2 regions of the Limnobacter sp. SAORIC-690 genome follow, and region 1 is predicted to be linked to the other one. Evidence: predicted binding sites of a transcription regulator. Region 1 holds the regulator's gene; the other holds the start of a gene.
What was found. Region 1 encodes HrcA, which represses chaperone genes, less so after heat shock. Its sites were predicted from a motif close to TTAGCACTCNNNNNNNNNGAGTGCTAA; they were not measured.
Positions count from the first base shown of each region.

Region 2: the regulator HrcA is predicted to act here: its motif matches at 3,878-3,904, upstream of BSZ31_RS00815 (co-chaperone GroES).

Region 1 is NZ_MQVZ01000001.1:3,096,787-3,112,585, reverse strand. It holds gene lgt (prolipoprotein diacylglyceryl transferase) at 1-504, shown strand, start outside; gene BSZ31_RS14800 (sulfite exporter TauE/SafE family protein) at 512-1,324, opposite strand; RNA gene ssrS (6S RNA) at 1,405-1,585, opposite strand; gene BSZ31_RS14790 (cell division protein ZapA) at 1,597-1,932, opposite strand; gene BSZ31_RS14785 (hypothetical protein) at 1,933-2,160, opposite strand; gene dapB (4-hydroxy-tetrahydrodipicolinate reductase) at 2,266-3,084, opposite strand; gene BSZ31_RS14775 (outer membrane protein assembly factor BamE) at 3,091-3,582, opposite strand; gene fur (ferric iron uptake transcriptional regulator) at 3,705-4,133, shown strand; gene recN (DNA repair protein RecN) at 4,167-5,822, opposite strand; gene BSZ31_RS14760 (NAD(+)/NADH kinase) at 5,812-6,765, opposite strand; gene hrcA (heat-inducible transcriptional repressor HrcA) at 6,857-7,873, shown strand; gene hemH (ferrochelatase) at 7,939-9,045, shown strand; gene grpE (nucleotide exchange factor GrpE) at 9,189-9,788, shown strand; gene dnaK (molecular chaperone DnaK) at 9,901-11,853, shown strand; gene dnaJ (molecular chaperone DnaJ) at 11,999-13,126, shown strand; gene BSZ31_RS16960 (hypothetical protein) at 13,230-13,580, shown strand; partial or broken gene BSZ31_RS14725 (ScpA family protein) at 13,670-14,547, opposite strand; gene BSZ31_RS14720 (DUF3460 family protein) at 14,560-14,742, opposite strand; gene BSZ31_RS14715 (SulP family inorganic anion transporter) at 14,788-15,799, opposite strand, start outside.
Region 2 is NZ_MQVZ01000001.1:174,507-190,305, forward strand. It holds gene BSZ31_RS00800 (nitrogen regulation protein NR(II)) at 1-1,776, opposite strand, end outside; gene BSZ31_RS00805 (TRAP transporter substrate-binding protein) at 1,890-2,903, shown strand; gene BSZ31_RS00810 (peroxiredoxin) at 2,904-3,761, opposite strand; gene BSZ31_RS00815 (co-chaperone GroES) at 3,967-4,257, shown strand; gene groL (chaperonin GroEL) at 4,300-5,946, shown strand; gene BSZ31_RS00825 (methyl-accepting chemotaxis protein) at 6,031-7,698, opposite strand; gene BSZ31_RS00830 (type B 50S ribosomal protein L31) at 7,957-8,208, shown strand; gene BSZ31_RS00835 (glycosyltransferase family 39 protein) at 8,285-10,087, shown strand; gene BSZ31_RS00840 (MATE family efflux transporter) at 10,097-11,536, shown strand; gene orn (oligoribonuclease) at 11,469-12,110, opposite strand; gene BSZ31_RS00850 (M48 family metallopeptidase) at 12,201-13,457, shown strand; gene BSZ31_RS00855 (4a-hydroxytetrahydrobiopterin dehydratase) at 13,454-13,843, shown strand; gene rsgA (ribosome small subunit-dependent GTPase A) at 13,836-14,828, shown strand; gene BSZ31_RS00865 (hypothetical protein) at 14,833-15,799, opposite strand, start outside.

The DNA of each region.
Region 1 (15,799 bases):
GACTGGAAGTTTTTTGATGTGATGGATTTTGTGGCGCCCGCTGTTCCAATCGGATTGGCCTTGGGTCGTCTTGGCAACTTTATCAATGGTGAGTTGTGGGGGCGCCCGACCGATGGCTGGTGGGGGGTTGTGTTTCCGCAGGCGGGCGATGCAATTGCACGCCACCCATCACAGCTTTACCAAATGAGTTTGGAAGGTATTGCTTTGTTCATTGGGCTTTGGTGGTTTGCCAGCAAGCCACGCCCGCGTGCGGCAGTGTCAGCCTGGTTTTTGATTGGCTATGGTGCCGCCCGTTTTGTGGTGGAGTATGCCCGTGAGCCAGACCGCTTTTTGGGTACGCTTTCTCTGGGATTGTCGATGGGGCAATGGTTGTGTGTGCCCATGATTCTGGGTGGATTCGCCTTGTTGGCATGGTCGAAAAACAAGCCCACAGGGCTTGAAACCATGACTGCGTTGGAAGCTGCCCAGGCAAAAGCAGGCAAGGGCAGCAAACGCAGCAAGTGATATTGAATTAAAAGCCGGTAACTGCCTTGTAAATCATGGACATGGCAATGAAAGCCAGCAGCAGTGCAAAAATGCGCTTGATCTTTTTGACAGGCAGGGTGTGCGCCAGTTTTGCACCATAAGGGGCAAATAGTACGCTCATCGCTGCCACGCAGGCCACAGCGGGCAAATAAACATAGCCCAGTGACCCGGCTGGCATGCCTTGCAAATGTTGCCCGTTGATTACGTAAGCGGCACTTGAAAACACGGCAATCGGGAAACCCAAGGCAGCGGATGTTGCCACAGCATTGCGCAGGTTGATGTTGCTCCACACCATAAAGGGCACCGACAGAAACCCACCCCCGGCGCCTACAATTGCCGAGGCTGCCCCAATTACGCCACCCACAGCCGCAAGACCTGCTTTCCCCGGCAAAGTGCGGCTTGGTTTGGGTTTCTTGTCGGCATACATTTGGTAAGCGGAAAAAATAACAAAAGCACCGAATACGAATGCCAGTTCTTTGGTGGGCAAATAAGACACCACTTTTGATCCAATAAACCCACCGATGAGAATACCTGGGGTGAGGAACTTCACGATGTCCCATCGCACCGCGCCAGCCTTGTGGTGAGCACGCATGCTCGAAATACTGGTAAACATGATGATGGCCAGTGAGGTGGCAATGGAGGAGTGCACCACATGCTCGACGGGCACGCCCTGGCTAACCATCAGGAAAGTGAGAAAGGGCACCAGCAGCATGCCGCCACCAATGCCCAACAAGCCAGCCAACACGCCGCTGACTACACCCAAAACAAGCAGTGAAACTATAAAAACCGGATCGAACATGGCGATTAAATTTTTTTGGTTTGAATCTGGACAGGATAAAAAAAGAGGCGACTGAACGTAGGTTCAATCGCCCCGGTGTGGGGGTCTCTGCCGATGCCATACTGGCCCGATCCCTGAACCTAAGGTTCAAGTGGGTCGCAGTGTTAGGGTTTTTAGGTTTCCCTGACAAAGAGGGAATCACACCAACCCTGAAAAGTCCGCAACCGGGATCACAGATATTGGTTCACGGAATACTGACCAATACAGACACGGCAGAGATAAAACAAAATTCCTTATTCGAACAAGTCGGCATTCTTGGGCTTGCCAGCAGCCGCATTGTTCAGGCTGCCATCAACCATTTGTTCGATAGCCTCGATTTTACGCTCAATCGTCTCAATGTCCAGTCCTAAAACAGGGTTGGAAGGGTTACTACCAACGAGCGATTCATGCGCGATTTGTAAGGCCGCCATGACTGCGATTTTATCAAGCCCCACCACCTTGCCGGTGTTGCGGATGCTGGACATTTTTGTTTCTACAATATTGACAGCCTGCTGCAAGGCTGCGCGTTCTTCGGGCTTGCAGGCAATGCGGAATTCCCGGCCCATGATTTTCACGTCAAGTGCTTCCAATTATTCCTCCGAGTTCAATTCAAGTTCAGGGAACCATTGATTCAGCATTTGGTTGATTTGACCTTGTGCATGATTCACTTTTTTGTGAAGCAATTCATTTTCCCGGCGCAGGGCTTCAATTTGTTCCCTGGCCGACTTGTTGTCCAGGCGGCTTTGATCAAGGGCTTTGGCCAGGCTGGACACTTTGACTTGAAGTTCGTCGAGTTTCGCAAGCAGTGATTGCGTCATTGGCTGGCTCCATCTTCGGGTAATAATTCCCGAGGGTTGCTGTTGTTGGTATTTTAACTAGACTATACAGTTGCTTACGGCAATCTACTACAGTTTCGCTTTAGGTTAAAACAAAGTTTTCAAGCCCAACACGTCTTGCATGTCAAACAAACCTTTTTCATGACCAATCAAAAACTGGGCTGCCCGAATTGAGCCTTGTGCATAAGTCATGCGGCTTGAAGATTTGTGCGTAATTTCAATACGCTCGCCAATGCCGGCAAATAGTACAGTGTGGTCGCCCACAATATCGCCACCACGAATGGTCGAGAAGCCGATGGTGCCAGCCTTGCGCTCGCCGGTAATGCCTTCCCGGGCGAAAACGCCTACGTCTTGAAGATCAACCCCCAGGCCCTTGGCAAGCACTTCGCCCATGCGCAAGGCAGTGCCCGAAGGGGCATCTACTTTTTTGCTGTGGTGGGCTTCAATCACTTCGATATCGTAGCCTTGTGACAAAATTTTTGCAGCCACTTCCAGCAGTTTGAATGTGGCGTTAACGCCAACAGCCATGTTGGGAGACCACACCATGGCCACTTTCTCGGATGCTTTTTTCAGCGCTTCCAGTTGCTTGGGCTCGAACCCAGTAGTGCCAATCACGGCCTTCACGCCGTGTTTCTCGCACAAGGCCAGGTGGTGCAAAGTGCCCTCGGGGCGGGTGAAGTCGATTAAAACATCGGCATTGGCCAAGGCGCTGTCTGTGTTGTCAGTAACCAGCACTCCCGATGAAATACCCATGAAGTCGCCAGCATCGCGACCAATGCTGGGTGAACCAGTTTGATCAAAAGCGCCTGCGAGTTCGCAGCCGGGGTGGTTCAGAATGGCTTCTATCAATGTTTTGCCCATGCGCCCACTGGCGCCGGCAATTGCAATTTGAATTGGCTTGGTCATGGCTATTTATTTAAGTACGGGTGCGCGTTCTGTGCCGCCCACTGCAGATTCAGAATCCTTGATGTCATCGGCTGGTTTTTCTGAGGGCAAGGGTTCTGTTGGCACTTTGGTGGAGCTGTCTGGGCCCAATAAATCGGTTGGGCTGACAGGCAGGTTTTCACCCCCATGGCGGGCCACGCGTTCATTCTCGAAAATCACGGTGTAACGCGACTGTGTGGTTTGCCCATCAGCGCGCAACAAACGGTAAACATAGTCCCAGCGGTTGGCGTGGAAGGCGTCATTCAACAACGGTGTGCCCAGAATAAAGCGCACCTGCTCTTTGGTCATGCCCACTTGCAGCTTGGCCACGTCTTGCTGGGTAATGAAGTTACCCTGCTGAATATCAAACTTGTAGGGTTTGACGAAAGAGGGGACGTAGTTGTCCGGAATGATTGAACACGCGGAAACCCCTAGGGCCATGGCCGAGCAAAGAATCAAATTCAGTCGTAAAATACGCATTGTTTTGTGAATTCGCATGTGAAGTGGGAACAGAGTACCTTATTCGGTGCGCTAACATATCCTGCAAAGGCGTTATCATAAGCTACTTGAACTCGATTAAGCCTCAGAATGGTACCAAACTCATGACTACAGCAACGGATCTCAAAAGCATTGGTTTAAAGGCAACGCTGCCACGAATGAAAATTCTGGAATTGTTCCAGAGCGGGCAGCATCGTCACCTGAGTGCTGAAGACGTTTACAAATTGCTGCTGCAAGAAGACCTGGACATCGGTCTGGCCACCGTTTACCGGGTTTTAACGCAGTTTGAACAGGCAGGTTTACTGGCTCGCCAGCATTTTGAGACGGGCAAGTCGGTGTTTGAGCTGAATGAAGGCGCTCACCACGACCATTTGGTGTGCGTGCAGTGCGGCAAAGTTGTAGAGTTTTTTGACGAAGAAATTGAGCGTCGCCAAAAGATGATTGCCAAAGACCGCGGGTTTGAACTTCACGATCATGCACTTTCCCTTTACGGTTCATGTACCAAGAAAGATTGTGAGAACAGGCGCAAATAATCAGGCCTTGGTAAAGCACACCCGCCAGTGAAGTTAACCGTTGGCCGAGGCAATCATTTCATGCGCCGCAGTGCGCGTGGCCTCGGTGATCACTTGTCCGCCCAGCATTCTTGCGATTTCTTCCACCCGGGCTTTGGCCTCAAGTTGCACAATCTTTGAGCGCGTGGTTTGCGCTGAAATGTCTTTGCTGACCTGAAAATGGTTGTGGCCCTGTGCGGCCACCTGAGGCAGGTGGGTTACGCAAAGCACTTGTTTGTTCGAGGCCAACAGGCGAAGGTAACGCCCCACAGTTTCAGCAACCGCACCCCCGATGCCACTGTCCACCTCATCGAAGATCAGAGTGGGCACAGGCGTGCTTTCAACTGTGTTCACGGTAATCGCCAGGCTGATACGCGCAAGTTCGCCACCTGAGGCCACTTTCTGAATGGCTTGGGGTGTAACGCCCGGGTGCCCGGCCACGCGGAATTCAATGTTGTCGCTGCCTTTGGCAGAGGGCTCACCTTTGGCCACATCAACTACGAAAACGCCACCTTGCATGCTGAGTGTTTGCATGGATTCAGTCACGCGTTTTGACAAAGCCAGAGCAGCTTTTTTGCGCGCTGTACAAAGCAGATCGGCTTGTGTTTCATAAGCTTGCCGCGCGGCAGCCAGTTCCTTCTGCAGCTTTTCTACATCGAAACCTTCCTCAAGCCCCTTGATTTCGGCTTGTACGCTTTCCATTTCCGTGTGAAGGGTTTCCGGCTGAATGCGCAGTTTGCGGGCGGTTTCATGCCAAAGCGACATGCGTGCTTCCACTTCAGCCAGTGTGTCTGGGTCCAGGTCGCTGTGTTTCAGGTAATTGCCCAAATCGTAGCTGGCTTCCCGAATCAATATTTCGCCTTCAGACAGTGTTTTGACCACGCCTTCCAGAGCCGGGTCGCGGGTGCTTAAGTGGCTAAGCTTTTCGATGACTTGGGTAAGTTGATCGAGCAGGGCATTTTCATTTTGCGACAGCACATCGCTTGCGTGTTGCGTGCCCTCGATCAATTCGGCGCCATGGCTCAACCGATCAAAGTCACTGCTGAGTGTTTCCCATTCGCCGGCCTTCGGTGCCACTTTGCTCAGTGAGTCCAGTTTCCATTGCAAATTTTCAAGGCGCGCTGCTCGGTCTTCCTGGCTGCTTTGGGCCTGTTTCAGGGTTTTTTCCGCAGTTTTCAATCGGGAATAAGTTTGGGTAGTGGCCTGGACCAGGTCGCCGTGTTGGCCGAAGTCGTCCAGCAAGCGCAGTTGCTCCCCAGGCTTTGCAAGCGTTTGAAACGCGTGTTGCCCGTGAATGTCGATCAAGGTTTCAGACAATTCTTTCAGCGTGCTGGCAGGCACCGGCGTCCCGTTGATGTAGGCCTTTGACCTGCCATTCGATTCAATGGCCCGGCGAAGGTGCATTTCGCCCTCGCTACAGTCGATGGATTGTTCATCGAGAATGGCTTTGGCCGCAGGGTTTAACTCGAATACCGCGGTGATATTGGCGCGTTCACAACCTTCCCGAACCTGCGAGGCGTCTGCGCGCGCACCGAGGCACAGCGACAGCGCATCAATCAAAATGGACTTGCCCGCGCCAGTTTCGCCGGACAACACCGACATGCCTGGGGCGAAATGCAAATCGAGTTTGTCGACAATAACGAAATCTTGAATGGTCAAACTACTTAGCATGGCCGCTGTCTCTGAGTCCTCGAGTTTTGTGGGGGGCTTCTGTGGGGCTTGCACTCCAGTGCAGTTTTTGCCTCAACATGGCGAAGTAATCATATCGTGCCGGGTGCAAAAGCTGGATAGGGTGTGGTGACACCTTGATCCGTATTTGATCACCCACTTTGGCGCGGCCATTGAACTGCATGTCAAAGTGCACGCCGGTCTGCTTGCCGCCCGTCACATGGATATCAATCGTGCTGTGTTGGGGCAGCGCGATTGGCCGGTTGGTAAGCGCATGCGGCGCTACCGGTACGATAAGCAAGCCGGCCAGACTTGGGTGCAAAATTGGGCCATCGGCCGACAAGGCATAGGCTGTGGAACCAGTTGGTGTCGAAATAATAAGGCCGTCTGCGCGCAGGTCGTACATAAACGTACCATCAACCTCTACGCGAAGTTCGACCATGCCGCCCACGATACCGCGGCTGATCACAATGTCATTTAAAGCAATGTGATTTTCCACCACTTTGCCTTGTCGCAAAATTTGACCTTCAAGGTAAGCCCGGTTTTCCGAGACCGATTGACCGTTGATGGTGTCGATCAGGGTGGGGTTGATGTCGTCGAGGCGAATGTCGGTGAGAAATCCCAGACGGCCCTGATTAATGCCGATCAAGGGAATGTTGCAGTCGGCCAATTCTCGGGCTGTGCCCAGAAAAGTGCCGTCGCCACCAATGATGACCGCAATTTTCGCCTTTTTCTTGATCAGGGCCAAATTGGCAAATTCGAAGTTGGCTTCATCACATTCAGGTTTTGATTTTCTGGAAGAACCGCTGTTCAACATGGAATCGCACACCAGCACTTGGAAGGCGTTGGCGGCCAGCAGGTCAACCACACTTCGCCAAATGGCCTGTTTTGGGGAGGCGCCATGTTTGGCAAACACAGCAATGCACATCCCTTTCTGTTTCGGCATTCTTGATTCCCTGTTTTTGTCGTAAAGTGAAGCCTTGGTTTTAATCCTAAGCCCAATCGTATCGCAACCCGCATTTGAAGTGACATTGATGATAGACGAACGCGCCCGTTCCATATTGAAAACATTGGTTGAAAGGTACATCACTGAGGGTAACCCGGTGGGTTCGAGGGCTTTGTCCAAATATTCGACGCTCGATTTAAGCCCGGCCACTATTCGAAACGTGATGGCGGACCTTGAAGAACTGCGCCTGGTGGTATCGCCCCACACTTCGGCGGGTCGAGTGCCCACGCCTCAGGGGTACCGCATGTTTGTTGACTCCCTGCTTACCGTAAAACCTTTGGCAATCGATGTGCAATCCGCCCTAAGCGGAGGAATTCTGCGTGAGGACCCCAACCGTGTTTTAAACAAGGCGGTGAACCTGCTTTCCAGTTTGTCCTCTTTTGCCGGGGTGATTACAGCGCCGAAAAAGGCGGCTTTGTTTCGACACGTGGAATTTTTAAGTTTGTCGGATCGAAAGGTTTTGCTGATTATCGTGACGCCCGATGGTGATGTGCAAAACAGAATATTGATTGTCGAGAAGCCTTACACACAAAGTGAATTGACCATGGCGGCGAATTTCTTCAACCAGCATTTTGCAGGTTTGAGTTTTCAGCAGGCCAAACAAAGGTTGTCGGAGGAATTGCACCAAATCAGCCAGGACATCAGCAAGTTGATGCAAGCTGCCGTGAATGCGGGTACAGAATCTGAGGAAAGCCAGGCCGATGGTGTGTTGCTGTCGGGAGAGCGAAAGCTGCTGGATGTATCGGATTTGTCGACGGACATGGAGCGCCTGAAAAAGATGTTTGGCGTGTTTGAACAACGCACTGCGTTGTTGCGCCTGCTTGAAAGCTCCAACAGGGCCGAAGGTGTGCAAATTTTCATCGGTGGTGATTCCAGCTTGGTGCCCATGGAGGAGATGAGCGTGATCTCGGCGCCTTACCATGTGAACGGTGAGGTGGTTGGCACTTTGGGCGTGATTGGCCCCACACGCATGGCCTACGAGCGGTTGATTCCGATTGTGGACATCACATCGAAGCTGGTTTCTTCGGCTTTGTCGGATCCGGAGTAGGGTAAGCCACCCCGGCAGTCAGCTTTGGGTATACTTTCAGCCTTGATGTTCATTAGGTAGTATCCATGCGCACCGAAGCTCCATTTCGTCACGGCACGCCCCAGAAAACCGCGGTCTTACTCGTTAACCTTGGCACTCCAGACAATGCAGACACACCATCGCTTCGGCGTTATTTGAAGGAATTTTTGTCTGACCCACGTGTGGTTGAAATTCCCAAGCTGGTGTGGTGGATCATTTTGAACTGTATTATTTTGCAGATTCGCCCCAAAAAATCCGCAGCCAAATACGCCACGGTGTGGACTGACGAGGGCTCGCCTCTATTGGCCATTGGTAAAAGGCAGGTCAAGGTGCTTAGCGAGGCTTTCAAGGCCCGGCGCTGGGATGTTCGTGTTGATTTGGCGATGCGTTATGGCAACCCCTCGGTGGCCAGTCGAATGGATCAGCTTCGCAAAGATGGTTATGACCGTGTGCTGGTGTTCCCTCTGTATCCTCAATATGCGGCGGCTACTACTGCGTCGGTGTTTGATGCGGTGTTTGACTGGGCCAAGCCGGTCCGCAATATTCCCGAATTGCGTTTGGTGAAGCATTATCACGATCACCCGGCTTATGTCCATGCCCTGGCTGAGAGCGTGCGCAAGCACTGGCAAGTCAATGGGCGCCCGAATTTTGATCAGGGTGATGTGCTGTTGTTCAGTTTTCACGGTGTGCCTGAAATGACTTTGCTCAAGGGCGACCCTTACCATTGCGAGTGTTACAAAACTGCGCGCTTACTGGGCGAGGAATTGGGGCTGCAAAAGGGCAATTACAGGGTTACGTTCCAAAGCCGGTTCGGCAAGGCCAAATGGCTGGAACCATACACCGATAAAACCCTGGAAGCCTTGGGGCAGGCTGGTACCAAGCGTATTGATGTGATGTGCCCAGGTTTTATGGCCGATTGCCTTGAAACGCTGGAGGAAATTAATCAGGAAGGCCGGGAAGACTTTCAGCATGCGGGGGGAGGCGAGTTCCATTACATTGCCTGCCTGAATGACAGCGAGCTGGCCGCGGCCATGCTGTCTGAAATTACTGCGCAGCACATGCAGGGCTGGCCAGTCGACATGGGTTACGAAGAATCCATGGCACAGGAACTTGCCGAGAGTCGAAAATTGGCGCTTGAAATGGGCGCGCAATAAGTTTCTGCCAACAATTCAGCGTAATTCTGCGTATTTTTACTTTGTGGGCTTGAATTTCGCGTTCAAGCCCTCATTTACCGCCAAGAGTAGGGGCGACCGGTAAAGGCCTGTCGCCTCTTTTGAATTTTAATGGAGGAAAAGACATGTCAGAACCCACTGGAAAGCCGGCCACGGACGAACAAACGTCTGCCCAGGCACCAGAAGGTCAGCAGCAAGGCGCGCAGACCCAAAATGAGACCGAACAGGCTGTTCAGCAAGAAGCGCCCCAAGACGAAATCTCTGTGCTGAAGGCGGCATTGGAAAATGCACACCATGAGGTAGAGAAATCCAAGGAGGTGTACTTGCGCCTGGCGGCTGACATGGAAAACCTTCGTCGTCGCACGCAAGAAGACGTGGCCAAGGCACACAAGTACGCCATTGAATCGTTTGCTGAATCCTTGGTGCCGGTTCGCGACAGTCTTGAAATGGCACTGGCGGTAGAAAACCAGACCCCGGAAGCATTGAAAGACGGCGTTGCTGCAACACTTCGTCAGCTGGAAGCCGCATTTGAGCGTGGCAGGGTGATGGTGCTTAACCCCGTGGGCGAAAAGTTTAATCCCAACCAGCACCAGGCGGTGGCCATGGTGCCGGGAGACTCTGTTGAGCCCGCTGTTGCGCCCAACCATGTGGTGGCGGTGTTGCAAAAGGGTTATTTGATCAATGACCGTGTGTTGCGACCCGCTTTGGTCTCAGTTGCACAATAGGCGGCGCAATAAATTTTTGAAGCTGGGTTGAAAAACCCCTTGAACTGAAGGGCTTTAGCCCCATATCAGCTTTAACCGAATATTACTGAATTTAGAAATCACGGAGAAATTCATGGGAAAGATTATTGGCATTGACTTGGGTACCACCAATTCTTGCGTTGCGGTATTTGAAGGCGGTGGTTACAAAGTGATCGAAAACTCGGAAGGTGCGCGTACAACCCCTTCCATCATCGCTTACATGGAAGATGGTGAAATTCTGGTGGGTGCACCCGCCAAGCGCCAGGCCGTGACCAACCCCAAGAACACCTTGTACGCTGTAAAGCGTTTGATTGGTCGCAAGTTTGAAGACGCCGAAGTGCAGAAAGACATCGACATGATGCCTTTCAGCATCATGAAAGCTGACAACGGCGACGCATGGGTTGGCGTACGTGATCAAAAACTGGCGCCCCCACAGGTGTCGGCTGAAGTGCTGCGCAAAATGAAGAAAACTGCGGAAGACTACTTGGGCGAAGAAGTAACTGAGGCCGTGATTACAGTGCCTGCTTATTTCAATGACAGCCAGCGCCAGGCGACGAAAGACGCCGGCCGTATTGCCGGCCTGGACGTAAAGCGCATCATTAACGAGCCCACCGCAGCCGCTTTGGCGTTTGGTATGGACAAGGCCGAGAAGGGCGACCGCAAAATTGCAGTGTACGACTTGGGTGGTGGTACCTTCGACGTGTCGATCATTGAAATTGCCGACATCGACGGCGAGAAGCAGTTTGAAGTGCTCTCTACCAACGGTGACACTTTCCTGGGCGGTGAAGATTTTGACCAGCGCATTATTGACCACATCATCGACGAGTTCAAAAAGAACAATGGCGTTGATTTGTCGAAAGACCCAATCGCTTTGCAGCGTATCAAGGCTGCCGCCGAGCGCGCGAAAATTGAATTGTCTTCTTCACAGCAAACTGAAATCAACGAGCCCTACATTGCGATGGCCAACGGCGCACCCGTGCACCTGACCACCAAGCTGAGCCGCTCCAAGCTGGAAGCGCTGGTTGAAGACCTGATTGCCCGCACAGTTGAGCCCATGAAAATGGCTTTGAAAGATGCAGGTGTGTCCACTTCACAAATTGACGACATTATTCTGGTAGGCGGTATGACCCGCATGCCCAAAGTACAGGAAGCGGTTAAAAACTTCTTTGGCAAAGAGCCCCGCAAAGACGTAAACCCAGATGAGGCCGTGGCTGCTGGTGCTGCAATTCAGGGTTCCGTGTTGAGTGGTGATCGCAAAGACGTGTTGTTGCTGGACGTGTCACCGTTGTCTTTGGGTATTGAAACCATGGGCGGCGTGATGACGAAGATGATCGAGAAAAACACGACCATCCCGACCAAGTTCAGCCAAGTGTTTTCAACCGCGGATGACAACCAGCCTGCCGTAACCATCAAGGTGTTCCAGGGTGAGCGCCAGATGGCCAACGACAACAAGAGTTTGGGTGAATTTAACCTGGAAGGTATTCCACCCGCGCCACGTGGCGTGCCGCAGATTGAAGTGACCTTTGACATTGATGCCAACGGTATTTTGCATGTGTCTGCAAAAGACAAAGGCACTGGCAAAGAAAACAAGATTGTGATTAAGGCCAACTCTGGTTTGAGTGAAGATGAGATCCAGAAAATGGTGAAAGACGCCGAAGCGAATGCGGCCGATGACGCCAAGCGCCGTGAGTTGGCGGAGGCCAAGAACCAGGCAGATGCACTGGTGCATAGCACCCGCAAGTCGCTGGGCGAGTATGGCGACAAACTGGAAGCTGGCGAAAAAGAAAAGATCGAAGCGGCATGCAAGGCTTTGGAAGAAGCTGCCAAGGGCGAAGACAAAGACGCCATTGATGCACGCACCAAAGAATTGGCCGAGTCAGCCCAGAAATTGGGCGAGAAGATGTACGCAGACATGCAGGCCCAACAAGCTGCAGAAGGAGCCGCGGCAGGTGCAAACCCAGGTGGTGCCGAGCAGCAGGCCTCTTCCAAGAAAGACGATGCTGACGATGTAGTAGATGCAGACTTCAAGGAAGTGAAAGACAAGTAATGTTGGCAGCGAGGCGCCTTTGTGGGTGCCTCGCCAAAAACCAAGGGCACACTGGCTGGCTGCATATGTTGCGGTTTTTCAGTGAAGCCCTTTTTGTACGAATAAAAGCAGTGTTTCGCGAACAGCTGCATGAAACGAGACTGACATGGCAAAACGGGACTTCTACGAGATTTTGGGTGTACAAAAAAATGCCACAGACGATGAGCTGAAAAAAGCCTATCGAAAAATGGCCATGAAGTATCACCCCGACCGCAACCCAGACAGCAAGGATGCGGAGGCCAAGTTCAAAGAGGCCAAAGAAGCCTATGAGATGTTGACTGACCCCAAGAAACGTGCGGCCTATGACAGACACGGCCATGCGGGTGTGGACCCCAATATGGGTGGCGGCGGTGCAGGTGGCTTCTCGGATTTCTCAGATGCCTTCGGCGATATTTTTGGTGATATTTTTGGTGGCCGCGCAGGCGGTGGTGCTTCTCGCCAGTCGCAGATGTACCGTGGTTCAGACCTGAAATACAACATGGAAATTACGCTGGAGCAGGCGGCCAAAGGTTTTGATACCCAAATCCGCGTGCCGGTTTGGGACAACTGCGGTACTTGCTCTGGAAGTGGTGCCAAGCCGGGCACCAAGCCTGAAACCTGTTCTACCTGTGGTGGATCGGGTGCGGTGCGCATGACCCAGGGTTTTTTCAGCGTGCAGCAAACCTGCCCGAAGTGCCATGGCACCGGCAAGATGATTCCGCACCCCTGCCACGACTGTGAAGGTTTGGGTCGCAAGAAGACCAATAAAACCCTGGAAGTGAAGGTGCCCGCAGGTATTGACGATGGCATGCGCATTCGCTTGAGTGGCAAGGGCGAGCCTGGTGTGAATGGTGGCCCCGCTGGTGATTTGTACGTGGAAGTACACCTGAAAGAGCATGCAGTTTTCCAGCGTGATGGTGATGACTTGCATTGCGAGATGCCGGTTTCATTTGCCGCTGCTGCGTTGGGCGGCACCATTGAGGTGCCCACTTTGGGAGGTAAAGCGTCATTTGATATTCCTGAAGGTACGCAAACAGGTAAAACATTCCGTTTGCGTGGCAAGGGCATCAAGGGTGTGCGTTCATCCTACCCTGGTGATTTGTTCTGTCACATTGTGGTGGAAACGCCGGTGCGCTTGTCAGAAAGACAGAAAGAGTTGCTGAAGGAATTTGAGCAGTCTTGCACGGCTGATGGTGACAAGCACTCGCCGCGGGCGAAAGGCTGGATGGACAAGGTCAAAGACTTTTTCGGCTAACTGACTGTTGCGTGGCATTGGCACGTTTTTGTAAGGTTTGGGTGCTGCACCGCCTCGCCTTAGCAAGTCTTCTGATTCCGGCTTGATGCTTCTGGCTTGGGGCATGCGAAACGCGAACGCGTCTTCGCATCGATTGCTGCGCAATCGCCCCGCGCTGCGAATCCGCCGGGAAGCCTTGCAAAGTCGGCAAGGCGGTGCAGCATCCAAACCTCACGTAGCGCACCATGCTCGCGCAAGCCGCAAGCCGCAAGCCGCAAGCCGCAAGCCGCAAGCCGCAAGCCGCAAGCCGCAAGCCGCAAGCCGCAACTCGCCAGTCACCAGCGTTTGCTGCGCGGGCTCGGTAAGCATGCCCTTGCAGCGCCAGTCAAGAAAGCCTGCCCTTGGTGTTGATTCACCGCCTGTTCGGCTGAAAGCCGAAAGCGCAGCCCGCCCGCTTTTTAGCGGGTGCGCTTAGGGTGGTTCATCAACAACAAGGGGGTAGTCAGGCTTTCTGGCGCAAAAGGGTATGCGACTGGGCCACCCTCAGAAAACGGATGTGCCGACTTACGCAGGAATGATGCTGTCGACGCCGTTGCCACCTGTGGCTTCATACCCAAGCCGAACATAGATCGGCGCAAACGGTTCAGCCTGCGTTACTTTCACCAAGCCCTCACGGGTCAGCTCCAGCATGGCGATGAAGTTCACCACCACCACGGGCACGCCACGTTCAATGTCGAACATGTCGAAAAACTCAACGAACTTTTGGGTTTGAAGACGACGCAAAATCATGGTCATGTGTTCACGCACCGACAATTCTTCTCGAGAGATTGTGTGCGCCTTCACCAGGGATGCGCGACGCAAAATCGCCTGCCAGGCATCACGCAGTTCTTCTGGGTTTACATCAGGAAAACGTTCAACAGTATTTGGGTCGTGGAAGGCGTGAGCAATCCAGAAATCCCGACCCACCAGGGGCACCTTGTCGAGCTCTTGCGCTGCCAGCTTCATTTGTTCGTATTCAATCAGCCGGCGAGCCAGCTCGGCGCGCGGGTCTTCCGCTTCTTCTTCACCATCTTTGGGAATCACGGGCAACAGCATTCGAGATTTGATCTCGATCAGCATGGCGGCATGAGCAGGTATTCAGCAGCCAACTCAAGGTTGCGGGTACGAATTTCTTCAATGTAGGTGAGGTACTGGCGGGTCAGTTCCGCCATGGGAATGTCGAGAATGTTGAAGTTTTGCTTGCGGATCAGGTAAAGCAGCAAATCCAGCGGGCCTTCAAAAGCCTCCAGAAACACCTCCAGTGCGTCTGGTGGTATGTACAGGTCTTTGGGCATGTTGAACAGCGGTGCGCCATACAGACGGGCCAAACCCACACCATCCACCGTGTTGGGGGTGCTGTCGTTGGGGTTTAGTACGCTGATGTCGTCGAGTTCGCTGCTCAAAGTGGCTGCACTTTATTTGCTTTGATACACATAGGGTTTTTGTGCAACCTTGGCTTCCTTAAAGCCTTCTTGAAGCTTCTTGTCCAGTTGTTTGTCCCACAATAGGGCGCGACCTTTTTGCTGTTCGTTTTCCAGATGGGGACGTTCAGTTTTGAGTTGTGTTAAAAACTGGGTTGCTTCAGATTCGTATTGCATGGTGGCGTGCCAAATAAATGGTTTTTAAAGGATATTTCTATTTTATCAGGCGCCAGCCCGATCCTCGATGGAAATTGCATGGGCGTGTGCCATCGCTGCAGAAAAGTCGATTTGTAGTTGCCCGGCATGGAGCTGAGCCATGAAACCGCTGCGTTTGAACAGGGATAACGCCTGACTGTTCAAGCCGCAAAAGATCAGTGTGTGACCCGCACGCTGTAAATCAGCGTTCAGTTCTTCAAGGCATTCCAGCGCTGTGGTGTCGATTGAAATGGTTTGATGAAGATCGAGAACCAAAATTCGAGTGGTCTTGCTGGTGTTCAAAATCAGATTCTCTATCTTCCCGACCACTGCAAAGAAGAGAGATCCATAAATTGTGTAGGCCACAATACCCTTGGCGCGGTCTTCATCTTTGAGGTAAACGGGAATAAATTCGGTGAGCGTGGATACCCGGTAAATGAAAAATATCCCGGCTAGAACCAGGCCAACCTCAACAGCCACGGTCAGGTCAACAATCACGGTGAGCAGAAAGGTGGCCAGCATGATTATTTTGTAGACATTGCTGTACTGCTTCAATTTTGGGAATTCTCGCCATTCACCCATGTTGTAGGCCACGAACATGAGCACCGCCGACAATACCGCCAAAGGTATGTGAAAAGCCAGTGGTGCAGCCAACAGCATTATGGTGAGCAGCACCAATGAATGGATGATGCCAGCAATCGGCGAGTTGCCTCCAGAACGGATATTGGTCACTGTGCGGGCGATGGTGCCCGTGGCCGGCATGCCGCCGAACAGGGGCGAGGCGATATTGGCCAAACCCTGAGCCATCAATTCCTGGTTGGGGTCGTGTTTCTCATGGGTAATGCCGTCGGCCACGCGCGCGCACAACAGCGATTCGATGGCGCACAGAAATGCAATGGTCAAGGTGGGGCCAATTAGCGTTTGAACGCTGGCCAACTCGATGGACGGCAGGGTCAACGTTGGAAGGCTGCGTGGAATTTCGCCAAATTTGCTGCCGATGGTTTCAACGTCAAGCCCAAGAATGTAGGCAGCCAGGGTG
Region 2 (15,799 bases), 2.9 Mb from region 1:
CAAGCCGGGACCATCGTCGCGCACTGAAAACTCAAAGGAATTCTCCAACTGGCGCGCGCGTATCCACACATTGCGAATTCGTTGCGAGGCAGTGAACGCCTCAGATGCATTTTTAACCAGATTCACCAAAGCCTGCTCCACCATGATTCGGTCGATATACAACACGAAATCGGGTGCACCGATGTCAAAATGCAAACGGACCTGGTGAAGCATGGCAGTGGAATTGACCATGAACTGAATGGAATCGATCAAATCGGCCACACGAACATTTTCGCGCGTGGGCTTACGTTTACGCACCAGGTTTTGAACAGACCCCACCACACGGCCAGCACGCTGCGCCTGATCGCGCAACTTTTCAAATAACTGGCCATACATTTCAAGGCTGGCACCACGCTGGCTTAAATTCATGCCGGCCTGCGCATAAGAGACCATCGTGGCGAGTGGCTGATTCAATTCATGCGCAATATTGGAGGCCACTTCACCCACCAAGGCAAATCGAGAGGCCGCTTGCAATTTTTCGCGTTGCTCGGCAATCAAGGATTCCGAACGTTTGCGATCGGTGATGTCGATGACCGAGCTCATCCACCCGGTGTGCACGCCCCGGCCGTCTTTCAGCGGCGCTTCCACAATCAGTACGTCAATCAACTTGCCATTCTTGTGCTGATAAATGGTTTCAAACCCTTCCGGTGGGGCATTGCCTGAAATGACATCAGCCACCAATCTTTTGTATTCCTCTGTGCTTTTGCTGGGCCAATAAGGCAAGGGTTGTGGAATACCGATGAGTTCTTCGGGTTTGTAACCCACCATATTGCAAAATGCCGGGTTCACATAGCGAATAAAACCCTGCAAGTCCCATACACGCAAACCCACGGCCATGGAATCTTGCATGGATTGGCGAAACAACTTTTCCTCTTCCAGGCGAGCTTCAATTTCCAGACGGCGGCGGGAGTCTCGCCACAACATGATGAAACTCAGCAACAGCAACATGAGCAAAAATGCCAATGCGCCGGTAATGCCATAGTTAAACAATCGGGGGCCTTCTTGAATACTGTTGACCCTGAGTTGAAATTGAAGCCCGCCGAGTTCCAGTGAGGTGGTGTGCATGTACACGCCAGCGCCCGGGCTGGCTTTGACCAGGCGCGACAAAATGGCACCACTTGCATCCAGTAGTTCCACCTGATTGTCTTGTGCAAACCACCAGGGCAACTCTTTTTCAAGCATCAGGTCAAGATCGATCAGACCCGCAGTCACAGCATCTCCACGCTGGGCCACACTGACGTTGGCCACGTAGTGCCGCCCTTGAAACAAAAAAGGCCCAACCAGGCCGTCGAGGCGAGATTCGTATCGTTGATTGACTGGCGCTGAAATCAAATTGCGAACCGCCTCTAAATCGTATTCGTCAAAATTATTTTCCAGGTTAACAATCGGAACCAGCTCTGGTCCACGAAACACCGCGACCAATTCGCCAGAGCTACGGCTCAACTGATTCAGGCTTGCAGCCAGGCGTGCCGACGGATAGATGAGCGAATCGTTTGTTAGCGCTTGCAACGAATTGATCAAGCCACCCACTTGAAACTGAATGTTCTGACGAGCCCACAGCGCATCTGCAATCAGTTTTGCCTGGTTTTGGTCACGTTCATCTTGCTGGGCGTAGTAAACTGCCGCCACCAGCAAGGCCATTAAAAGTGAAAATACAAGCACAGGCATGCCAAACCTCATGGCTTGGCGGCGCTTGATCTTCTTTAAATTGGGCTCATAAGGGGCGAACACTTGCATGGCTGGATAGTGCCACGAAATGACGAAAAGATTTCAGAGCATGTGGAAACCCACAATGGTGAGGACGGTCCTACTCTGGAATTTTCAATGAATACTTACCAACTAGCCGCAATATGAAATATCTGTCAGCACTAGGAATTTTGCTTGGGCTTCACGGCGTTGCATTGGCACCTGCCAGTGCGGCACCGCCCATCCTGATCAAGTTCAGCCATGTTGTTGATGAAAACACCCCAAAGGGGATTGCTGCGCTTGAATTCAAAAAGCTGGTGGAAGAACGCACCCGCGGGCGGGTGAAAGTAGAGGTTTATCCGAACTCATCGCTGTACAAAGACCGGGAAGAACTTGAAGCCCTGCAATTGGGAGCTGTTCAAATGCTGGCTCCCTCGCTGGCCAAGTTCGGCCAACTGGGCATGCGGGATTTCGAGGTGTTCGACCTTCCCTACATTTTCCCGAATCGCCAGGTGCTAAAAACCGTCACTCAAGGTGAAATCGGCAAGCAGCTGCTGGCCCAACTTGAAGACCGCGGAATATTGGGCCTGGCCTACTGGGACAATGGCTTCAAGGTGATGAGCGCCAACACACCGCTTCGACTACCCGAAGACCTGAAAGGCAAACGCATGCGAATTCAGCCTTCACGGGTGCTCGAGGCCCAAATGGAAGCACTGGGAGCCACGCCAATTCCGCTGGCTTTCTCCGATGTACACACCGCACTGGAGACCGGTTTGGTCGATGGCACTGAAAATCCACCCTCCAATCTGTACTCCAAAAAAATGCACGAAGTTCAGAAGTATGTGGCGGTAACCAATCACGGTTATCTGGGCTATGCGGTAATCGTTAACCGCAAGTTCTGGAACAGCTTGCCAGCAGACATTCGCGTAACGCTTGAAAAAAGCATTGTCGACGCAACCCGCAAAAACGACGACGAAGCCGAGAAACTGAACGCGCAAGCCTTAAACAAGGTCAAGGAATCGAAAAACACCAAAGTAACCACATTAAGCAACGCCGAAATTGACCTGTGGCGCAAAGCACTTGAACCGGTACACCGGCGCATGGAAAGCCGCATCAGCAAGGAACTGATCAGCAGCATACGCAAAGCCGCGGCTGATCAGGCTGCCGCGGCCAAATAATCAGGACTCGGCCCCGCCCAGCTTTTGGCGTGCCACTTCCAGAAACTGCTCAGGTTCCGGTCGAACACGGTAATTTGAAGTTTGGTCGGAATACACAATTCGCCCATGTTTGTTGATGATCAAAACCGTGGGTAACACAGTGTCTTCTCCATGCCCCATCCACTTCAGGCCAAATGGCACGCCGTCTTCATGCACCAGCTTTAACTTCTTGCTGGCCTTGAAATCAGTGTCTACAAAAAACCTCATCGGCACCTTGAATCGCTCGGCGAGTTCTTTGGTTTTGGTCTCCGGCTGCGGGCTGATTAGCGCCACTTTCACACCCAGGCGGTCAAGGTCAATGTAACGTGCCGCCACTTCGCCAATTTGTGTCATGCACAACGGGCACCAATTGCCCCTGTAAAACATCAGCAACCATGCAGCCCCTTTGAACTGCTCGCTCGAAAAAGATTCACCATCCAGGGTATTGAGTTCGAATACGGGAAGTTTTTCACCCTCATTGAGCATCGCGTTGTTGCGTTCACCCAGATTGGAATACCAGAAGATGTAAGCAATACTTCCAAAAAAGATCAGATTGCCAAGAATTAAAGGCCAAGGGTTTGCCTCCATGCCCGGATCGGTCAACACCAGGGCAATGCCGGTAAGGTTGGCAGCCATCAGCAAGTGAAGGTTGCGCGATGTTCGGGCGCGCCTGCGCATGAACATCCACACAAACAGGTAAAAATTGGGCAAAGCCAACACAAACACCCCTATCCAGCCAGGGCCAAGCGGGCTGTGCCAACTCAGGGTAGCCACGTGCAACAGACTCAGGTTGATCAAGACTAAAAACAGGACAATGAAAACCGACTTTGCTTTGTTCATTCTGTGGGGCGTTGTATTAAATCGACCCCTAGTGTAAACAAAAGTGACTGACACCCTGCTTGCAGGCAACTTTTTTTCATCCCGCCCCTTGAAATACCTCCCCCCCACCCCTATTATTAGCACTCGATGACGGCGAGTGCTAACAAGGCATCCGTCAGTTTCTCTAAGCAATTCTTTTTAAAAGACAAATTTAGGAGTGGTATCCATGAACATTCGTCCGTTGCATGATCGCGTGATCGTGAAGCGTCTCGACAGCGAGCGCACAACAGCCTCTGGCATCGTGATCCCAGAAGCCGCCGCCGAGAAGCCCGATCAAGGTGAAGTGATTGCAGTTGGCCCAGGCAAGCGCGATGACGGCGGCAAGCTGATCGCCATGGATGTGAAGGTTGGCCAGCGCGTGTTGTTCGGCAAGTACGCCGGCCAGGCCATCAAGGTGGATGGCAAGGAAGTGCTGGTAATGCGCGAAGAAGACATCATGGGCGTTATTGAAGCTTAAGTACGAAGCTTAATCACACAGAATTCAAAAGGAAGATTAATCATGGCAGCTAAAGAAGTATTTTTCGGCGACGACGCACGCAGCCGTATGGTGCGTGGCGTGAACATTCTGGCCAATGCAGTGAAAGTAACCTTGGGCCCACGTGGTCGCAATGTGGTACTTGAGCGCTCATTCGGCTCCCCCACCATCACCAAAGACGGCGTTTCCGTGGCCAAAGAAATCGAACTGAAAGACAAGTTCGAAAACATGGGCGCACAAATGGTGAAAGAAGTGGCCTCACGCACTTCCGACAACGCTGGTGACGGTACAACAACCGCGACTGTTCTGGCTCAGGCTATCGTGAAGGAAGGCATGAAGTTTGTGACCGCCGGCATGAACCCGATGGACTTGAAGCGCGGCATCGACAAGGCCGTAAGCGCTGCGATCGTTGAACTGCGTGCATTGAGCAAGCCATGCGCCACCACCAAGGCGATTGCACAAGTCGGTTCGATTTCCGCGAACAGCGATGAATCCATCGGCAACATCATTGCTGAAGCCATGGAAAAAGTGGGCAAGGAAGGCGTGATCACTGTTGAAGACGGCAAGAGCCTGGACAACGAGCTGGATGTTGTAGAAGGCATGCAGTTTGACCGTGGTTACCTGAGCCCCTACTTCATCAACAACCAGGAAAAGCAGGTTGTTGCACTGGACAACCCCTTCGTGCTGCTGCACGACAAGAAAATCAGCAACATTCGTGACCTGCTGCCCACACTGGAACAAGTGGCCAAGGCTGGTCGCCCACTGTTGATTATTGCTGAAGACATCGAAGGCGAAGCCTTGGCAACTTTGGTTGTGAACAACATTCGTGGCATTTTGAAAACTTGTGCAGTGAAAGCGCCTGGTTTCGGCGATCGCCGCAAAGCCATGCTGGAAGACATCGCCATTTTGACTGGCGGCGTTGTAATCGCTGAAGAAACTGGCATGAGCCTGGAAACTGTGACCCTGGAACACCTGGGCCAAGCCAAGCGCATTGAAGTGGGCAAAGAAAACACCACGATCATCGACGGTGCTGGCGACGGTGCAAACATTGAAGCCCGTGTGAAGCAGATTCGCGGCCAGATCGAAGAATCTTCTTCTGACTACGACCGTGAGAAACTGCAGGAACGCGTGGCCAAACTGGCCGGCGGTGTTGCCGTGATCAAGGTTGGTGCAGCCACAGAAGTGGAAATGAAAGAGAAGAAAGCACGTGTTGAAGACGCACTGCACGCCACGCGCGCAGCTGTGGAAGAAGGCATTGTGCCAGGCGGCGGCGTTGCCTTGTTGCGCGCACGTGCCAAGATTGCTGGCTTGAAGGGATTGAACCCAGACCAGGACGCAGGCATCAAGATTGTTCTGCGTGCCATGGAAGAGCCACTGCGCATGATCGTGACCAACGCAGGTGAGGAATCATCTGTTGTGGCCAACAACGTAATGGGCGGCGAAGGCAACTACGGCTACAACGCCGCGACTGGCGAGTATGGTGACATGGTTGACATGGGCGTTTTGGATCCAACCAAAGTGACCCGCACTGCATTGCAAAACGCAGCGTCAATCGCATCACTGATGTTGACCACCGATTGCATGGTTGCTGATGCGGCTGATGACAAGCCCTCAGCACCTGACATGGGTGGTATGGGCGGCATGGGTGGCATGGGCGGCATGGGCATGTAATTGCCTTTGTTACCTGTTACCAGGCATGGCTTGCCTGAAAACAGAACCGCTGGCTGGGTGTGAACCGGGCCAGCGGTTTTTTTATCAGCTTATCTTGAACTTCCCGCACTGCGCATTCAGCTGAGAAAACGCCTCTGTCAATTCCACCAAAGACTTTCTAATTTCACCCACGCAATTCGCGTTTTCCTCCGACATCGCCGCATACTTCTCAATCTGGGTCGACAACAAAGTCGCAGCCGAACGTTGCTCAGACAAGGAACTGGTCACTTCGGAAGCCATCACTTTCACATCACCTGCGCGACTCCTTATCGTGCCCATCAAATCCCTGGTCTGATTCATGCGGCCCAAACTTGAGGACACCTTGCAAGCCCAACCAGTCATCTCGGTCACTACGTTTTGAGTACCTTTTTGAATGGCCCCCACCATTTGCTCAATTTCAGAAGTTGATTGAGTAGTTCGCTCGGCCAACCGCCTTACTTCATCTGCAACCACCGCAAATCCCCGCCCCTGCTCACCTGCACGTGCAGCCTCAATGGCGGCATTCAAGGCCAGTAAATTGGTTTGACCTGCAATTTCCTCGATCACTGAAATGATTTGACTGATTTGGTCAGACTGGCTGCCCAATTCATGAACAGTTTGACTTAGCTGAGTAGCACCCTGGGCAGTTTTCTCAACATCTTCGGAAGTGCTCTCCACCAAACTCAAACCAGACTCTGATTCAGCACTTGAATCTTCCGCCGCCAATTTGGTTTGCTCAGCCACATCAAACAATTGCGAAATATTCGCAGACATTTCCTCAATACCTGCAGCCATTTCCGAACTGGAATTGGATTGGGAGACAGCGGACTCATCGACCACGCCCAACTGTTGACGAATACTGTCCAGGCTTCGCTCAGCAGCGCGGGTCCTCTCCCGAATATCGCGTACCAAATCAAGCAACGCCAATCGCATGGTCTCGAACACGGCCGTCACGCTGCCAGGCTTTGACTGAAGGTTCGACATCTCGGCACACTGCAAATCGCCTGAAGCAATTTTGCTGGCTTGCGTGGCTAAAAAGCCAGGCTCAGCGCCCAAACTCTGCCGAACTGAACGTGCATACACCATGAGACTTGTGCATAAAAAAGTCAGGGTCAAGGCCATGCTTGCGTACAAAGTCCAAAGCAGGCGCCCTGTTTCGGCATGAATTTCCTGTGTCAGTTTGTTGATGGCAGCGGTTTGAGTTTGCAAGCCCAACTCTTCAATCGACGAACCTGCCTTGACCACCGGGCGGTCCATGCCATTCACCGATTTATCCAACTCACGGTATTGAAACGGAAACGCCGGATCGTATTTGGCCAAAGCCGTTGCATAGGCAGCGGATGCTGCTTTGAAATCGTTCTGCCACGCCTGAATTGCTCTGATACGGGCGGAATCGGAGGCAACCGCCTGGTTTTTTAACAGATCGGCCGTGGTTTGCTCAAATTGTTGAACATACTTGGAGAATTCCTTTTTGTACTTGTCTGCCGCACCTTCACCCTCGCCCCGCAACAGCACATTTTTAAACGAAGAGGCCATTTTCGTAGTGTGGTGATTGGCCTGGGCAATCAAGCGGCTCACCTCGTTCTCCTGAACAATTTTTGCGGTGCCCACTGTTTCCAGTTCGGTCAGGCGATTCATTTGAATAGTGACCCAAAACAGCGATGCGGCAACAATCAAGGCGATAACCGCACAAATGCCCAAGGCTTTTTGAGTCAGGGTAAATTGATGTTTCATGGTGTTGTTGATGTGGTTTTGACAGCCACCAGCATGTGCCTATCGGCAAGTACAATCGCCCCCTGAATTGGCGACGAACCCCAACAGGTGGTTAGCCCGTTTTATTCAACCCTGAGTCAAATTCTTACTTGACCTTACAAGTCCACAACCCTATAATTTGCGGTTACCTAATTAACCAGCAAGTGATTTGGCTTTGTCGGTTGGCACTCACACCAATGAGACCAATTAACCGCCAGGTTGGCTGCAACGGAGAAACTCATGAAAGAAGGCATTCACCCCAACTATCGCGAAGTGTTGTTCATGGACATGTCCAACGGCTTCAAATTCATTTGCCGCTCTACCGCGCCTAGCCGCGAGACCGGAGAACACGAAGGTAAGGAATACCCTTTGATCAAGCTGGACGTGAGCTCTGAATCTCACCCCTTCTACACCGGCGCACAAAACACAATCGTGGACACCGCTGGTCGCGTTGAGAAGTTCCGTCGTCGTTTCGATCGCTTCAAGAAGTAATTTTTCGCGCAAGTGATCATAAAAAGGCAGCTCAGGCAAACTGGCTGCCTTTTGTTTTTACGGACACAATAAGAACATGGTCATTACCGCAGCCAACAACACTCGTTTGTCGCGCAGGCTATTGTGGGGCTTGATACTGCTCTACATTTTGCCGGGCCTTTTTGCGCGCACGCCCTGGAAACCTGACGACGCCGCGGGCTTTGGCCAAAGCTTTACCTTTTCCCAACTGCCTTTTTCAGAATGGGCGATGTCGCTGATTGGCGACCGCATGTATGTCGAAGGCGGTCTGCTGTCGGCCTGGCTTGCAGGCTTGTTCGGAAAACTGGCACTTGCTGTCGACCTGCCCCACAACTGGCTCGATGACGCCATGCGCTTGGGCAATGTATTTTGGATGATTTTGGCCGGCTGGGCCATTTGGAACACCACCTACCGATTGGCCAAGCGGGTTGAGCTTCAACCCGAAGACCCACTTGGCACTGCACCTACCCGGGTCGATTACGCCCGTGCTGTGGCAGATGCCTCGGTACTTTGCTTTTTGGGTACTTTGGGCCTTCTTGTTCGCTCCCACATGCAGGTGCCTGAAATTGCCGAACTGGCTGGCATTTCAATCATGTTGCTGGGTGCGGTGCGCTCGCTTGACCGGCCAATTGGCGCGGGCTGGATGCTGGGCGCGGGTATTGCCATCGCCTTTTTTGCACGTGGCTGGGCACATTGCTTGCCCTTTTTGCTCTTGTTGCTGGTCAGCTCGATGACACACAGCTCATTGCGCTTTGGTCTGCTTCGTCGCATGACCCGGGCTGCTGCCGTGTTCGCCATTCCTTTTGCCATCTGGTTTTTCTGGCTTATGAGCCAAAAAAACGGGGAATTGTGGTGGAACGCCTGGAATGAATGGAATGTACGCCGCTTTCTGATACTTGACCCAACCCAGTCTTTTGACCTGGTCAAACTGGTAATCACCCTGAAAACCCTGACCTGGTTTTTGTGGCCAATTTTACCCATGGCGTGCTGGACCATTTGGCGTTACCGCAAGGCTTTGACTGAACCCTCCATCCGCATTCCTTTGGCAGGCGGCGCCGCCGGTGTGGTTGTACTGCTGATTACAAACCCGGCCGATGAGGCCAACTATTTCCCATTGCTGGCACCACTTTCAGTGCTTGCTGCAATCGGGCTTTCCACCATGAAGCGCGGCCTGATCAGCCTGATTGACTGGTTCGCAGTGCTTTGGTTTACATTCGCGGCCGTGTTGGTGTGGCTGGGCTGGACTGCAGCCACATTTGGTTTCCCCGCAAAAATAGCAGCCAACTTCGAGAAATTGTCTCCTGGCTATGTGCCCGATGTCATCGGCCTTGAACTTGCCTTGGCGTTTCTGGCCAGCATCGCCTGGATCCGCCTGATCGTATGGCGAACAGCCTCAGGAAGCCGTGCTCTCTGGCGTCCCATGGTGCTGACCACCGGTGGCGTTATTTTGCTGTGGCTGCTGATGATGACCCTGTGGATCCCAAGAATTGATTATGCAAAAAGCTTCAAGGCCTTGGGCGATGCAATTACCCAATCGGTGCTGAATCATCAGGCAGCTGCCAACAGGGAATGCGTTGCAGACTACAACCTGGGCTACGCGCAGCGGGCTACCCTTCAATACCACGCCAAGGTTGACTTCATTCGCAAAGGGCAATTCAAGGAAGCCTCGGAATGTGAGTACCTATTGCTACAAGACGACACCCGGCAAAGCCTTAAGATCAAGGTTGATTTTGAGTCCAAGGCATCTGAGCGGTGGGAATTGATCTGGACCGGCAACCGAAACTCGGACCGACATGAATTCTTCTTCCTGTACGCACGTACGCAGCAGGCGGAACAGCGGACAGAAAACAGCAGTCGTTAAAGGTGTGGCATGGCCAGCAGTATTGTTTTATTTGCCCAAGACCGGCCGCGCAGGGCTCTGCTGAATCAGGCTTTGCCAATTCTGCTAGGACAGTTGGCCGTGATGGGCAACGGTCTGGTTGATACATTGATGGCCGGGCAGGCCGGTCCCGATGTGCTGGCAGCCATGGCTGTTGGGTCATCCATTTATATCAGCCTTTACGTCGGCTTGATGGGGGTCATTATTGGTCTTACCCCCATTTGCTCTGCCCACTTCGGTGCGGGTGATTACCGCAAGGTTGGAGAAGATGCAGTTCAAGGTGTGTGGCTTGCACTAACCATGAGCGCTATCGGCATGCTAATACTGCTCAACCCGCAACCCATTTTCCAACTAACCAACACCCCTGCCGACATCGCTGTAGACACTCGAGGCTACTTGCTGGGTATTGCTTGGGGGCTTCCTGCCGCCTTGGTGTTTCGCGTCTTTTATGCGTTGAACCAATCGATCTCACGGCCACAAATTGTGGTGGCCCTGCAGGTACTGATGCTGCTGCTGAAAATTCCCTTGAACATTTGGTTCATGAACGGTGGGTGGGGGCTGCCCGCGCTGGGTGCAGCCGGTTTTGGTTGGGCCACAGCAGCAACGATGTGGCTGGTGCTCGGTATTTCGGCCCTCATTTGGCTGTTCGACAAACATTACAGCGAATTCAAATCGATTCGCAGCTTGAAACCTGATTGGCATCGTCTTGGGCAAATCCTGCGACTCGGCCTGCCTATTGGCGGCTCATACCTCATTGAAGTCAGCTCGTTTACGGTCATTGCGCTGCTGGTGTCGCGTTTCGATGTGTACCAGCTGGGTGGACATCAAATTGTGTCCAACATGGCAGCGATGGCGTACATGGTGTGTTTGTCTTTGGGCAATGCCACCACGGTGTTAGCCTCCCAGCAAATTGGTGCCGGGTTCAACAAACACGCCAGCACCATCATCAAGCGTGGAATTGAAACTGCCATGCTGGTCGCGGCCTGCGTGTGTCTGGGTTTGTATGCGTTCGATCGGGAATTGATCTCGTTCTACACCAAAGACACAAAAACGATTGAGGTGGCCCTAGGCCTGATGCCTTGGGTGATTGCCTACCACTTTATTGATGCCGTTCAAACTTTGTGCTCGTTTTCACTTCGGGCCTACCGAGTGTCAGCGCGCCCCATGTTGATTTATTTGGTGAGCCTGTGGTTTGTGGGCATTGGCGGAGGCATGTGGCTTGGGGTTTGGCAAGCAAACCCGCTGAAATCACAAGGTTTCTGGATGGCCAGTGCAGGTGGGCTGCTGTTGGCTGGAATTTGCCTGGCCTTGCTGCTGGCCCATGTGATGCGCCAGCGCAATGCTTTAGAGCTTACTTTGCCAACTAGGCCGCAGGCGCCGCCGGGGACAGGGGGCTCTCCTGGCTCGCCTTCGCCTCTGGCGCCACAATAAAATGCTCACGGTAAAAACGAAGCTCGTCGATTGACTCGTGAATATCGGCCAAGGCGGTGTGCTTGGTTTTTTTCACAAATTTTCGCGCCGTGGTGGGGTTCCAACGCTTGCACAATTCTTTCAGTGTGCTGACATCCAGATTGCGGTAGTGAAAATAAGCTTCCAGCTTCGGCATGTATTTGGCCATGAAGCGGCGGTCCTGGCAAATGCTGTTGCCACACATCGGGCTTTTTCCTGGGCCTATGTATTTGGCCAAAAATTCGATCAACAAATCCTCGGCCTGGGCTTCATCAATCGTGGATTCTTTCACACGGGCCGTCAGGCCGCTTTTGCCATGGGTGCTGGTATTCCAGGCATCCATGCCGGCCAGAATTTCATCACTTTGGTGAATGGCCAACACAGGCCCTTCCTCCAGGACGTTGAGCTCACTGTCGGTGACAACCACTGCCACTTCAATGATTTTGTCGTTGAACGGATCCAGACCTGTCATTTCCATGTCAACCCACACCAAGCGATTGTCGTCGCGGGGAATCTTGGTTTCAACAGGGGTGGAACTTGGCGTGGCTTGTGACATAATTTGAATGAGCTTTGAGGTTGAATCTATAGAGAGTTGTATTGTCTCACAGGCATTGAAGCGCAAATTAATCAAGGGTGGTAGCGAGAAATGGTTTTTACTGAAGTCTTTGTTCTGGCAGTAGTTTTGAGTGTGGCGCTTCGCCTTTATCTGGCCAGTCGCCAGGTGCGGCATATCGCCTTGAACCGCGCACAGGTGCCTGCCGAGTTCAGGGAGCAGATCAGTCTGCAAGACCATCAAAAGGCTGCAGACTATTCCATCGCAAAAACCCGCTTGGGCATGATCAATGTACTGATCGAAGCCAGCATCTTGATGGGTTTTACCTTGTTGGGAGGTCTGCAGTGGATTCAAAGCGTCACAAGCACCACTGCCGAAGGTATTTTGGCGGGCCTCCTGCTGATTGCCGTGGTGGGCTTGATTGGCAGCGTGCTTGATTTGCCATTGTCTTACTACAAACAATTCGTGCTTGAAGAGCGCTTCGGTTTCAATCGCATGAAGAAAAGCCTGTTCATTGGCGACTGGATCAAAGGTCTGCTGGTCGGTGCTTTGATCGGTGGTCCATTGGTGTTTGCGGTTCTTTATCTCATGCGTGAAGCCGGACAGCAGTGGTGGGTTTACGCATGGGCCTTGTGGTTTGGTTTCAGCCTGTTGTTGATGTGGTTGTTCCCCACGGTGATTGCCCCGATTTTCAACAAGTTCACCCCATTGGAAGACGGCGCCACCCGCCAGCGTATTCTGAATTTGCTACAACGCTGTGGCTTTGATTCCAGTGGCTTGTTTGTAATGGATGGCAGCAAACGCTCAAGCCACGGCAATGCCTACTTCAGCGGCATGGGCAAGGCCAAGCGAATCGTGTTTTTCGACACCCTGCTTTCGCGCTTGAATGACGACCAAATTGAAGCGGTGTTGGCCCATGAACTGGGGCACTTCAAGAAAAAGCACATCGTGAAGCACCTGGCTTTTTCAGGCATCGGCAGTCTTGTCATGTTTTATGTGCTTGGCCTTCTGGCCAACACACCGTGGTTCTATAGCGAGCTGGGAGTAAACCCTGACCTGGCCAATGGTGCACAAGCCATGGCTTTGGTGTTGTTCATGATGGTACTACCCTATTTCACATTCCCGATTCGCCCGGTGATGTCTTGGCTCAGCCGCAAACATGAATTTGAGGCAGATGCATATGCTGCACAGCAAAGCGCCCCCCAGCACCTCGTGAGCGCTTTGGTGAAGTTGTATCAGGACAACGCATCCACGCTCACGCCTGACCCCTTGCATTCCGCCTTTTACGACAGCCACCCGCCAGCGTCCATTCGAATCAGTCGTTTGAACAACTTGCAAGGCACCCAATGAGCACCATGAACACGCCGCACCCTGCTCGCCCACTGGCAGACTGGCTGCATGTACGCTGCCAACACTTGGGTGAGGGCCATGCATGGAGTGCCGACGAGATCGAAGCGCAGTTGGACGAGTTTGAATACTGGTCTGTTGAGTTTGATGCCAAGGGAGAACATGCTTTGACACTTTGGCGGCAATATGCATTTGCCAACTTCGAAGGCGTGAAGCTTGCGGTGCATGCCATTACTCATTTGGCCGACGATGAGGACCACCACCCGGAAGTCACGTTTAGCTACAACCGGGTCAAAGTGCGCTGGAACACTCACAGCGCAAACGGAATTACCAACAACGACTGGGCTTGTGCGGCCAAACTTGATGATGCGCTGAAACACATTGGCTAATTCGTCTCTTAACAGGGTGCGCCCCACTTACAAGGGCAAACAAACCGGCAACCACGGAAAAAACTCAGGCAATCCTGATTTGCTGAATGCATTGGTGGTGGCCAGCTACGGGCGCCATTTTTTGGCACGCGACGACCGCGGAACCATTTGGCAGGTTTATGGCAAAGGCAAACGCCGGGACGTGGCTGTGGGCGATGAAATCGTCATTTTGCCCAGCGGCGACATGCAAGCCTGGGTGGAAGACATTCAGCCACGCAAGAACCTAGTGTACCGATCAGACGCACTGAAAAGCAAGATGTTCGCGGCGAACCTGGATGGTGTGCTGCTGATGCTGGCCATCAGCCCACCTTACTCGCCAGAGCTTTTGGGACGCACACTGACTGCCTGCAAACATGCGGAAGTACCACTCACCATTCTGTTCAACAAGGTAGACATTCTGGAAGGCGATTCCGAGACGCTGGAAGCGGTTGAACAGGAGTTGCTTGAAATCACCTTGGGTGAAGTGCCAACACACTACATCAGCGTGACCGAACGGCCTGCCGAAACCGAGACGCTGTTGCGCCCCTTGCTGGAAAAAAAACGCACCTTGATTCTGGGGCAATCGGGCATGGGTAAATCAACCTTGATCAACCTGTTAATACCTGGTGCATTGGCGGCAACCAATGAAATATCAATGGCCTTGAATGCTGGCAAACACACCACCACCCACACCCAAATGCATTTTGGAGAAGAAGGTTTGGAGTTGATTGATTCGCCCGGATTTCAGGCATTTGGTTTGCACCACCTGAGTGAATCGGATTTGCTGAATGCCTTCACTGATATTCGCGATGAAGGCAACAAATGCCGGTTTGCCAACTGCCAACACAAACGTGAACCCGATTGTGCTGTGAAAAACGGACTGGAAGACGGTACCTTGAGCCCAGCTCGGTATGCGCTATACCAAATGTTGAAAGCCGAATTGCAAGAGGCCAGCCAAAGCTACTGACGCATTAGAGCATGCTGCTGGGCAACCAACCCAGAATGGCAAACACCAGCGTTGCCATTAACCACACTACAGCGCACTTGAACACAAGCTGACGAAACTGCTGCAATGCCTGCACCTGGTTTTCTTCACTCAACAATTGCCCTTCGGATGCGGCTTTGGATGAAGGGTCAAATGCCGCGCCACCTACCAGTCCTACTGCCGTAAAAAACACGGCTGTGAGCGGCGCCCTGTTGGAGAAACGGCTGTGATTTTTTGCGGTTCGCCAAGCCAGGGCGGCATCGTCTAGCTGGGCGACCAAACCCACAGTCAATGCCAACAGACGGGCTGGCAACCATTCCATGGCAAACAGGATAAAGCGCGGGCTGATCGCCGCCTTCAGTTTGTTGCTTTCCCAAGCCTCTTGCATGGTGGGGCGCTCATGCGCAAAAGCCTGAGCCTGCCACACATCGCGCTCCCGGATCACACTCCAGTGCGCCATCATGTACACCACCAAACCCATGGGCCCAGGCAATGCCAGAAACCAGAAAAACAAGCTGAAGTACTGGCGCAAAGCACGCTCAGTGCCGTGGTAGATGGCATGGAAAACCAATTCGCCCGGACGATGAACAACGGGCTCGCTGCCATCGTATTCTTTCATCCAGGTGAGCAGCAATTCACGGGCGCGGAAAAAGTCGCCTTGGTTCAAAAACAACTGAGCATTGGTAAACACCACGGCAAAGTGCCGAAAACGCAAACCATACAACAGCAAAAACACACTGAGAAAACCGGCGGCAAGCGGAGAAACAGTCCAAAGCACCTGGTACAAAAAGTACACACCCAATACCCAGATCAGCAGTGGCACCAGCCATTGCAAATGCGCGTAGCGCGGTGCCCCCAAGGCTTCCAGATTAATTTCAAGTTCCTGGTTAAAACGATCCACCCAGTCGCGCGCGCGCGTGAACAAACCATCGGGCAAGAAGGTTTCACACACC